Gemmatirosa kalamazoonensis: one gene and its partner. The protein of the gene in region 1 interacts with the protein of each later gene in a pairwise test. Links are inferred from orthologs where the notes say so. Each region holds a gene or a part of one and is shown on either strand. Other genes may lie near its edges.

What was found. Proteins that work in one complex are often made in the same cells at the same time.
Region 2: the proteins of J421_RS15490 (region 1) and J421_RS12505 interact in binary tests that used the Escherichia coli proteins (3 or more experiments, as listed by UniProt). The link is inferred for Gemmatirosa kalamazoonensis from one-to-one orthologs.

The regions. Positions count from the first base shown.
Region 1 is NZ_CP007128.1:3,586,816-3,594,238, forward strand. Bases 4,065-6,900 are described here. They hold J421_RS15490 (diacylglycerol/lipid kinase family protein), read right to left. Parts: upstream 6,027-6,900; coding sequence 5,103-6,026; downstream 4,065-5,102. Other genes in these bases: recG (ATP-dependent DNA helicase RecG), read left to right, coding at 4,065-4,538; J421_RS15495 (hypothetical protein), read right to left, coding at 6,046-6,654; J421_RS15500 (sensor histidine kinase), read right to left, coding at 6,651-6,900. Outside these bases: J421_RS15470 (hypothetical protein), read left to right, coding at 1-1,194; signal recognition particle-docking protein FtsY, read left to right, coding at 1,274-2,206; more of recG, read left to right, coding at 2,442-4,064; more of J421_RS15500, read right to left, coding at 6,901-7,423. UniProt on the Escherichia coli protein: In vitro phosphorylates phosphatidylglycerol but not diacylglycerol; the in vivo substrate is unknown.
Region 2 is NZ_CP007128.1:2,916,047-2,919,726, reverse strand. What follows is about bases 1-2,835. They hold J421_RS12505 (citrate synthase), read right to left. Parts: upstream 2,197-2,835; coding sequence 805-2,196; downstream 1-804. Other genes in these bases: J421_RS12495 (acyltransferase), read right to left, coding at 2,734-2,835; J421_RS12500 (EVE domain-containing protein), read right to left, coding at 2,247-2,732; J421_RS12510 (class I SAM-dependent methyltransferase), read right to left, coding at 1-636. Also shown: more of J421_RS12495, read right to left, coding at 2,836-3,492; J421_RS12490 (NYN domain-containing protein), read left to right, coding at 3,624-3,680.

The DNA of each region.
Region 1 (7,423 bases):
TCGAGCGCGCAGACGAGCGTCGCACCGCTGCCCGCGTTCGGCGAGCGCACGGTGTCGATGCGTCTGCCGCTCGCCGGGCTCGCAGGCTCGGTGCCGCTGCGCGCCGTCATCGCGGCCGCGGGTGATCGCGAGCCGCGCAACGACACGCTCGCCACGACGCTCGACGTGAGCGCGGCGCCGGCGGCGGTGTTCGTGAGCTCCGCGCCCGACTTCGACGCGCGCGGCATGCTCGCCGTCCTGCGCGGCGCGCTGTCGCTGCCGACCCGCGCGTATCTGCGCGTCGCGCCGGGACAGTGGCGCGTGGAGGGGACGCTCGCGCCGGTGGACGAGGCGGAGGTGCGGCGCGTGGCGCTGAGCGCGGGCGTGCTGGTGCTGCACGGCGACACCGCGGTATTCGGCGCGCCGCGCGCGGCGACGCGCGGCGCGCTGTTGCTCTTTCCGACGGCGCCGGCCGCGCCGGGCGCCGCGCCGGCCGCGGAATGGTACGCGTCGGATGCGCCGGCATCGCCGGCCGCGGCCGCGCTCTCCGGCGTCGCGTGGGACAGCCTGCCGCCGTTGGATCTCGGCGGAGGCGCGCTCGCCGGCGCGGAGTTCGACGTGCTGCGGGCGCGGCTCGCCCGCAGCGGCGCGCCGCGCGCCGTGATCGTCGGCGCCGAGCAGCCGCGGCGCGTGATCGTCGTCGGCGCGACGGGGTTCTGGCGCTGGCAGTTCCGCGGCGGCGCGGCGGCCGACGCATTCACGGGGCTGTGGGGCGGCATCCTCGACTTCCTCGCCGCGGGGCGCGGCGACGTGCGCGGCGCGGTCGTCGCCGACGCGGTCGTGCGCGCGGGAGAGCCGATCCGGTGGCGGCGCGGCGGTGCCGACTCGCTCGTCACGGCGGTGCTCAGGCGGCGCGGCGCGGCGAGCGCCGACACGGTGCGGCTGCACTTCGGCACGCGCGGCGAGCCGGTGACGAGCGCGCCCCTCGCCCCGGGCACGTACGACGTCACGGTGCCGGGCGGTGGCGCGCTGCTCGTGGTGAACGTCGCGCGCGAGCTGCTGCCGCGGCGCGCCACGGTCGCGTCGGGCCCCGTGGGCAGCGGGCGCGCGGCCGACCTCACGCCGCGGCTACGCGACTTCGGGCTGCTCTACGCGCTGGCGCTGGCGCTGCTCTGCGCGGAGTGGTTGCTGCGGCGCCGGTGGGGCCTGCGATAGCGTGGAGCGGGGAGCGTGGAGGGTAGAGTAGATTTCTCCACGCTCCACGCTCCCCGCTCCACGCTAACCGGCTCGGTCGATGGCTCTGCTGTTCAGAAAGGAAGGCGACGCGCCCAAGAAGTCGCTCTGGCAACGCATCAAGGACGTCGCGAACGCCGACGTGGGGGTGATCCTCCGCGGCGGCGTGAAGGACGGCTCGCTGGAGCAGCTCGAGGAGGTGCTCCTGGCGTCCGACTTCGGCGTCGCGACGACGCTGAAGCTCGTCGACCAGATCGGCGGCTATGCGCAGCGCGGCCTCATTCGCACCGAGCCGGAGTTCCAGGACGCGCTGCGACGCCTCGTGGAAGCGGAGCTGCGCGAGGGGAACAGCGACCCGTCGCTGAAGCTCTCGGCGTCAAAGCCGACGGTGATCCTCGTGATCGGCGTGAACGGGGCAGGGAAGACGACGTTCATCGGCAAGCTCGCGGCGCGGCTGCGCAAGCAGGGAAAGACCGTCCTGCTCGGCGCCGGCGACACGTTCCGCGCCGGCGCGATCGACCAGCTGCGCGTGTGGGCCGAACGCGTGGGCGCGGAGTTCGTGGGCGCGAAGGCGGGCGCCGACTCGGCGGCCGTCGCATTCGACACGATCGACGCGGGCATCGCGCGCGGCGTGGACGTCGTCATCATCGACACCGCCGGCCGTCTGCACACGAGCGCGGGGCTCATGGAGGAGCTGAAGAAGGTCGCGCGCGTGATCGCGAAGCGGATCCCCGACGCGCCGCACGAGACGCTGCTCGTGCTCGACGGCACCATCGGGCAGAACGCCGTCGTGCAGGCGCGCACGTTCACCGAGGCGGTGCCCGTGACGGGGCTCGTCGTGACGAAGATCGACGGCACCGCGAAGGGCGGCATCGTGGTCGCCGTGCACGAGGAGCTCGACGTGCCGGTGAAGTTCCTCGGCACGGGGGAGAAGGCGGGCGACCTGCACGCGTTCGACCCGGCGCAGTTCGCGGAGGAGCTGGTGGAGGCGTGACGGCGGCGTGACGCGTCGGGCCGACGTTCGACAGGATGAACAGCGGACACACGACATGACCGTTGCTGTTCGTCTTTGACAGGATGAACAGGACGGACAGGATGAGAACCAACGACAGCAGCACTGCTTTTCTTGTTGGTGTTCATCCTGTCCGTCCTGTTCGTCCTGTCCACACGGCAAGCACCGGCGTCCTGTTACTCGTGCCTCGGCGTTCGTCCAATCCCCCGCGTTAGTCATGTCGGCCCCGCGCCGCGCGCCGTCCGCTCCCCGCGTCACGCTCGACACGCCCGTCACGTACCTCAAGGGCGTCGGTCCGGCGCGCGCGCTCGCGCTCGCGCGACTCGGCGTGCAGACGGCGGGCGACCTGCTGTATCACGTGCCGCACCGCTACGAAGACGCGAGCACCGTGAAGCGCATCGCGGAGCTCGAGCCGGGGATGGACGGCACGGTCATCGGGCGCGTCATCTCGAAGGGCGTGCTGCCGACGCGGAAGGGGCTGCGCGTGTTCCAGGCCGTCGTGCGTGACGCGAGCGGCATGATCGAGGTGTCGTGGCCCGGGCAGCCGTTCCTCGACCGCACGATCGAGAAAGGCGACCTGCTGCTGCTCTCCGGCACCGTGCGCTTCTTCCACGGGCGGCAGCTCCAGCCGCGCGAGTTCGTGAACCTCGGCGCGGAGGAGGAGGGGACCGCCGGCGGGCGCGTGCTCGCGGTGTATCCGGCGACGGAGGGGCTGTCGTTCAAGCAGATCCGCGGGCTCGTCGACGCGCACCTCGACGCGCTGCTGCCGCAGGTCACGGAGTACCTGCCCGCGCCCACGATCGCGCGCGCCGCCGTGCCGCCGCTGCCCGACGCGCTGCGCATGGTGCACCGGCCGACGTCGATCGCCGAGGCGATGGCGGGGCGGGCGCGGCTCGCGTTCGAGGAGCTGCTGTCGGTGCAGATCCTTCACCGACGCGCGAACGCGCTCGCGCGCGAGTCGCGCCACGGCATCGCGTTCCAGAACCGGCGCGACCTCACCACGAAGCTGAAGGCGGCGCTGCCGTTCGAGCTCACCGGTGCGCAGACGCGCGCGCTGCGCGAGATCGTGTTCGACATGACGAGCCCGCGCCGCATGCACCGGCTGCTGCAGGGCGACGTCGGCAGCGGCAAGACGGTCGTCGCGCTGTTCGCCGCGCTGCTCGCGATGGAGAACGGCTGGCAGGCCGCGGTGATGGCGCCGACCGAGCTGCTCGCCGAGCAGCACCTGCGCACGTTCACGAAGCTGCTCGCGCCGTTGGGCATCGTGCCCGTGCTCGTGACCGGACGCCTCGGCGCGAAGGCGCGTCGCGAGGCGGCGACGCTGCTCGCGCAGCCGGCGCCGCTGCTCGTCGTCGGCACGCACGCGCTGGTGCAGGAAGCCACCGCGTTCTCGCGGCTCGGCGTGGCGATCGTGGACGAGCAGCACCGGTTCGGCGTGGAGCAGCGCAAGGCGTTGGGCGCGAAGGGGGAGAGCCCCGACGTGCTGCTCATGAGCGCGACGCCGATCCCGCGCTCGCTCGCGCTCACGCTGTACGGGGACCTCGACGTGAGCATCCTCGACGAGAAGCCGCCGGGTCGGCAGCCGGTGACGAGCGCGCTGCGCCCCGAGAGCAGCCGCGAGCGCGTGCTGCAGTTCGTGGAGCGGGAGCTCGACAAGGGCCGCCAGGCGTACGTCGTGTACCCGCTCATCGAGGAGTCGGAGAAGACCGACCTGAAGGCCGCGACGGTGGCGTACGAGGAGCTCTCCGAGGGTGCGTTCAAGGGGCGCCGCGTGGGACTGCTGCACGGCCGCATGCCGGGCGACGAGAAGGACGCCGTGATGCGCGCGTTCCGCGACGGCGCGCTCGACGTGCTCGTCGCGACGACGGTGATCGAGGTCGGCATCGACGTGCCCAACGCGACGGTGATGCTGATCGAGCACCCGGAGCGGTTCGGGCTCTCGCAGCTGCACCAGCTCCGGGGCCGCGTGGGCCGCGGCGGCGAGGCGTCGTACTGCATCCTGCTCGGCGACGTGGGGCAGGAGGCGGCGGAGCGGCTGCACATCTTAGTCGACACCGAGGACGGCTTCGAGATCGCGCGCGCCGACCTGCGGCTGCGCGGCATGGGCGACCTGTTCGGGGAGCGGCAGAGCGGGCAGCCGACGTTCCGCGTCGCCGACCCGCTGCGCGACGAGGAGCTGAACGAGATCGCCCGCGCCGTCGCCGACGAGATGCTCGGCGCGGATCCGGAGCTGACGGCGCCGGAGCACGCGGGCCTCCGGAAAGCGTTAGGCAGCCGCTATGCCCGGTCGCTGGAGCTGTTCCGCGTGGGCTGACGCCAGGAGACGGCACACATGAGCGAGCGGGACGCGGACGCGCCGGTCGTGCGGTGTGTGGAAGCGGACGAGGCGCGAGCACTGGTCGGCGCCCTCGGCGACGTGCTGATCGACTGCGTGGAGGGAGGCGCGGGAGTGAGCTTCATGGCGCCGCTCGATCGCCATCGTGCGGAGCGGTTCTGGCGCGCCGTGGCCGACGGCGTCGCCGCCGACGACCGGGCCCTGATCGTCGCGGAGGATCGCGTGACCGGAGAGCTGCTCGGCACGGTGCAGGTGGTGTACGCGTGGCCGGAGAACCAGCCGCACCGCGCCGACATCGCGAAGATGCTCGTGCGGCGCTCGGCGCGACGGCGCGGCCTCGGCGCACTGCTGATGCACGCAGCGGAGGCGGTGGCGCTCGACGCCGGCAGGACGCTGCTCGTGCTCGACACCGTCACGGGCGGCGACGCCGAGCGGCTGTACGCGCGATTCGGCTGGACGCGCGTGGGCGTGGTGCCGAACTATGCGCTGATGCCCGACGGCACGCCGTGCGCCACGACGATCTTCTACAAGGATCTGTCGGGGTCAGGCGAGCACGCGGAGCGTGCGGGGGAGCGCGCGAAGCGCGAAGCTGCACCCGGTGCCTAACGCGTCGCCGTCGCCGAGGAACGTCTCCTCGCGCTCGCAGTGGATGCGCGCGGCGACGCCGGGGATCACGCGCAGCACCGCATCGGGGATCGGCAGCTTCAGCGTGAGCCGCGTGAACGCGTCGACGAGCCGCGCCCGCGACACGCGCTGGATGACGAGCAGCTCGAACACGCCGTCGTCGTCGGGGCCGACGCGCGGCAGCGACAGGCCGCCGCCGCACATGCGCTGGTTCGCGACGAACAGCCCCGGTGAGTCGACCGCGAGCCGGCCCACGCTGCCGTCGGGACTCGTGACCTCGATCTCGACGCGCGTGCGGAGCGGACGCCGCGTCGCCAGCTCGCCGAGCGCGGTGGCGCGATAGATCCCGCCGCCGAGCGCGCGCGCGACGCGCGCGAGCCGGCCCGTGCCCGACTTGAGCCGCGCCGCGGCGAGCGCGCTGTCGCTCACGATCCCGAGACCGCCGACGGTGCAGAACGTCGTGCCGTTCATCGCGACGAGATCCATCGACCGCGTGCGGGCGTCCGCGAGCCGCGCCGCCGCGCGGGCCGGCGCACGACGGAGGCCGAGCACCCGCGCGAGGTCGTTCGCGGTGCCGAGCGGCAGGATGCCTAACGCCGTGGCGGTGCCGGCGAGGCCGCGCGCGACGGCGGCCGCGGTGCCGTCGCCGCCGGCGGCGATCACCGCGTCGAGTCCCTCCGCGGCGGCCGCCGCGGCGAGCCGCGTCGTCTCGGCGGCGCTCGTCGGTCGCACGACGTCGACGTGCCACCGGCGCCGGAGCGCGTCGAGCAGCGCGGGATCCTCGGCCCGCTCGGCGTGCCGCGCGGCCGGGTTGACGAGAACGACGGCGCGCGGCGCGCTCAGCGCGACCTCGACGCGGGTGTCACGGACGCGGCGGCGCCAGGCGGCGGCGGATGCGCTCGAGCTCCGCCTTCGCCTGGTCCAGCTCCTGGCGCAGCCGCTGGATCTCGTCGTCGCGCACCTTCAGGCTGTCGCGCGCCACCAGATTGCCGTTGACGATCGCGGGCGCGGCCGCAACCGGCACGGGGCGCGTGTCGGCGGCCATGCGGAGCGAGTCGAAGCGCGTCGCGATGCGGCGCAGCACCACCGCGTCGACGTAGTGCTCCTGCAGCGGCCCGCCGGCGATGTACGCGTCGAGCCACGTCCGCACGTCGCGGAGCACCTCGGCGCTCGGCTGCTCGTCGCTCGTCGGGTCGAGGCGGACGAGCGCGCGCCAGTACACCGTCTCGGCAGCCGACGGCGTGCCCGGAAAGCGCGCGGCGAACGCGCGCAGCGTGCTGTCGGCGTCCGCGAAGGCGCGCGCGAGCGCGAAGTTCTGCGCGATGCGGCGCGCCTCGGGCCACTGCGCGGCGGCATCGGCCGCCGGATCGAGCGGCGCCGGCGGCCGACGGTGCAGCGAGCACGCCTCGGGGGCGAGCAGCGCGACGGCCGAGAGGGCGAACATCGTTAGGCGCCGAGCCGTCCGGGTCACGCCGTCACCTCGGCGGCATCGTCCGCCGCTTCGGAGTCGCGGCTCTCGTGCGACGCGGTGGCCTGCTGCCCATCGGCCTGCACGGCGTCCTCCGGCGCGACCTCCGCGGCGTGCACGGGACCGTCGACGTGCGAGATCGCGACGACCGGGAGGAGGATGGAGAACTTCGTGCCGCGGCCGACGGTGCTCTGCGCGGCGATGCTGCCGCCATGCGCCTCGACGATCTCCTTCGCGATGGCGAGACCCAGGCCGCTGCCCTTGGCGCCCGCCCGGTCCTGGTTGTCGGCCTGGTAGAACTTGTCGAAGATGTGCGGCAGCTGCGTGCGCGCGATGCCCACGCCGGTGTCGCGCACCTCGATGTACACCTTGTCGGGCACCGTCGTCGCCGCGAGCTCCACGCGACCGCCGGCCTGCGTGAACTTGAACGCGTTCGACAGCAGGTTGCCGAGGACCTCGCTGATGCGGTCCTGATCCCACGTCACGACCTCCGGCAGCGTGTCCGACGCCGTGACGGTGAACGTGACCTCGCGCTGCATGGCCAGCACGTTGTACGTCGCCTCGAGCTGCGACAGGAAGCCGCGCAGGTTCGTCGGCCGCGGCTCGAGCCGCCCGGCGCCCGCCTCGAAGCGGCTCACGTCGAGCAGGTGCTGCACGAGCCGCCCCATCGACGTCGCCTGCGTCTGCATGACGCCGATCACCTCGGCCTGCCGGGGATTCAGCTCGCCGTAGAGGTTCTCCTCGAGCAGCTTCAGGTAGCCCATGATGACGT
Region 2 (3,680 bases), 670 kb from region 1 along the record:
GAGCACGACCAGCTCCACCGCCGCGACCGGCGGGATGGCGCCCAACACCGGCGCCGACGAGACGAGCGTGACGTCCGCGACTTCGAGGCCGGCGCTCGCTGCCACCTCAGCGACGTCCTCCGGGCGGTTCGCCCGGTAGAGCGTCGGGAAGACGTCCGACTCGTCGCGCCCGTCGAGGAACTTGGCGACCCGCCGCTTCAACCCGTCGGGCAGGAGACGAGCGGTGGCGACGAAGTACGACCGAGCGTTAGGCGTGTGGAACAGGAACGCCCCGCCGGGCCGCAGCACGCGACGCACCTCGGCGAACTGCGCGGCCGGGTCGTCGAGATGCTCGACGACCATGTTCGCGGTGACGAGGTCGAACGTGTCGTCGGCGAACGGAAGCTGGCGCGCGTCGGCCCGCGCCAGCTCGTGGATTGTGCGGTGCTTCAGGAGCGACTCCAAGTCGTAGTCCACGCCGACGACGAGCGGGACCCGCTTCAGCAGCATCCGCTCCGCCTCCGCACGCCACTCCGGAAGCAGTTGGTGTCCGCAGCCGAGGTCCAGCCACGCCGAGGCGCGGAGCGCTTGGCCCGTGAGGAACTCCTCGAAGTGCGTCTGGGAGTAGCGCAGGTCCGGCACCAGACGACGTTGCATGGCGGAGGTGATGCTCCACCCGCGGCTGCCGAGCGACATGTAAGCGGAGTGAGGGGTCCGCGCACATCATGTAGCTCGGTCGCGCGGGCCGGAAGTACCGGACGGCGCAGGGCGAGCCTCCACGAGGACCCGCCCTGCGCCGTCCGTGACCTGCCGCACAGGCGCGGCTTACCGGCGGATCGAGTCCTTCCGGGTACGCGGCGCCTTGTCGGCGAGCGTGCTCTGGTACTGCCGCTCGGCCGGCCCGATGTAGATCTGCCGCGGGCGCGCGATCTTCTGCTCCTTGTCGAGCAGCATCTCCTCCCACTGGGCGAGCCAGCCCGCGGTCCGCGCCACGGCGAACAGCACCGTGAAGAAGTCCGTCGGGAACGCCATGGAGCGGTAGATCAGCCCCGTGTAGAAATCGACGTTCGGGTACAGCTTGCGCGACACGAAGTAGTCGTCGCTCAGCGCGGCTTCCTCGAGCTTCAGCGCGATCTCGAGGTCCTTGTCCATGCCGACCTGCTGGAACACCTCGTCGGCGAGCTTCTTCACGATGCGCGCGCGCGGATCGTAGCTCTTGTAGACGCGGTGCCCGAAGCCCATCAGGCGCCCGCCCTTCCCGCTCTTCACCTCGTCGATGAACGCGGGGACGTTCTTCGGGTGCTCGATCTCCTCGATCATGCGGAGCACCTGCTCGTTCGCGCCGCCGTGCAGCGGCCCGTAGAGCGCCGCGATCCCCGCCGCGACCGCCGAGAACGGATCGACGTGCGACGAGCCCACCGCGCGCACCGCGCTCGTCGAGCAGTTCTGCTCGTGGTCCGCATGCAGGATGAACAGCACGTCGAGCGCCTTCGTGAACACCGGGTTCGCCTCGTACTTCGGCTCCGACATGCGCGCGACCATCGAGAGGAAGTTCTCGACGTAATTCAGGTCGTTGTCGGGGTAGACGAACGGCAGCCCCTTCACGTGGCGGTAGATCATCGCGGCGAGCGTCGGCATCTTCGCCAGCAGGCGGATGATCGAGATGCTGCGCTCCGCGGGATCGAAGATGTTCTTCGCCTTCGGGTAGAACGACGACATCGCCGCGACCGCGCTGCACAGCATCGACATCGGGTGCGCGTCGTAGCGGAACCCTTCGAGGAACCGCTTGATGTTCTCGTGCACGTACGTGTGGTACGTGATGTCGTGCACCCACTGCTCGTACTCGCCCTGCGACGGCAGCTCGCCGTTGCGCAGCAGGTACGCGACCTCGAGGAACGTCGCGCCCTCGGCGAGCTGCTCGATCGGATAGCCGCGATAGCGCAGGATCCCGTTGTCGCCGTCGATGTACGTGATGGCGCTCTTGCACGACGCCGTGTTCATGAACGCGGGGTCGTAGCTCAGCAGACCGAAGTCGCCGGGGTTCACCTTCATCTGCCGGAGGTCGGCGCCGCGCACCGCCGTGTCGCCCTCGGTGCCCGGCTCGAGGATCTGGATGTCGTAGCTCTTGCCGGTCCGTCCATCGCGGACCTCGAGCGCGTTGCGACCGCCCTGCGTGGCGTCGTTCGACGGCGTGGTCGCGGTCTCTGTCTGGCTCATCGTCTCTCCCGTTATGATGTGCCCGCGGAAATCTAAGGGGCGTCCAATCCTCAGCGCAGGCCGCCGAGCTTGCGCACGAGCTTCCACTCCGCCGCCGTCACCGGCGTGATGCTCAGTCGGTTGCCGCGCCGCAGCGCCTGCATCTCGGCGAGCCCCGGCTCGGCCCGCAGCGCGTCGAGCGTCACGAACTGCGGCAGCTTCTCCACCGCGCGCACGTCGACCATCAGCCACGTCGGCGCGTCGGGGCGGCTCTTCGCGTCGTAGTGCGGGTCGCGCGGGTCGAACGCGGTCGGATCGGGGTACGCCGCCCGCGCGACCTCCGCGATGCCCGCCACACCCGTGGGGGTGCCGCTGGAATGGTAGAACAGCACGCCGTCGCCGACGTGCATGTCGTCGCGCATGAAGTTGCGCGCCTGGTAGTTGCGCACGCCGTCCCATCCCGTCGTGCGGTCCGGCGCGTTCCACAGGTCGTCGAACCCGAACGACTCGGGCTCGGACTTCATCAGCCAGTAGCGGCGGTCGGTGGGCGCGGGCATGCTAGGGATGGGTCGCGATGGTCGTCGCGGGCAGGGTCGGCGCATCGTGCCCGTCTCGCGCGGGGCGCAGCGAGCGGATGACGCGGGCGGGATTGCCCGCGGCGAGCGAGTACGGCGGCACGTCCCGCGTGACGATCGCGCCCATCCCGATCACGCTCCCCTCGCCGACCGTCACGCCTGGAAATATCCTGGCGCCGGTGCCGATCCAGACCTTGTCCCCGATGCATACGGCGCGGATGTCCTCGGGATCCGGCGCCATCCCCGCCGTGCGCCGCTCGGCGTCCAGCGGGTGGCCGGGCGAGTCGAAGATCGTCACGCCGTTCGCGATGTGCACGTGTCGCCCGACGGTGATCCGCCGCGCCGCGATGAACGTGCAGAGGTGACTGACGTACGTGTCGTCGCCGAGCTCGATGCGCGGCCGCTCGGGAAGGATCGACGCGAAGATGAAGCTGACCTTGCCCTCGACGTGCACGCGGTCGCCGACCACGATGTCGCCCGCGCCCATGATCCAGTGGAGGAACGTGCCCGTGCGGACGCCGTCGCCGTAGCGCGCGCACTGCGCCTTGAAGAACGGCTCGCACACGAACACGCGCACCAGCCAGTAGTACACGGCGCGCAGCGCGATGAACCCCTTCACCAGCGGCACCACGACGGGCCGAGGCACGGGCAGCGTGAAGTTTCGCGCACCGTACACGGCCCCGCGCAGCAGCCGCGCGGCCCAGTGGTTCGAGTGTTTGACGGTGGCGCGAAGGCTCGGCATGACGCGGAATGGCGGGATTCGGGGCGGGACTCCCCGTCGGCGGCGAAAGATGCCCGTATGGCTGGGGTGCGTCCACTCCGGCCGATCGGCCGTCGACCGATGCGCGCACGCGACTTGCCCGAGGCCGAGGCATGGCTTCCGACGTGCATTCCCCGCACTCGCACGAGTCGCCACCGCACGGCAGCGAT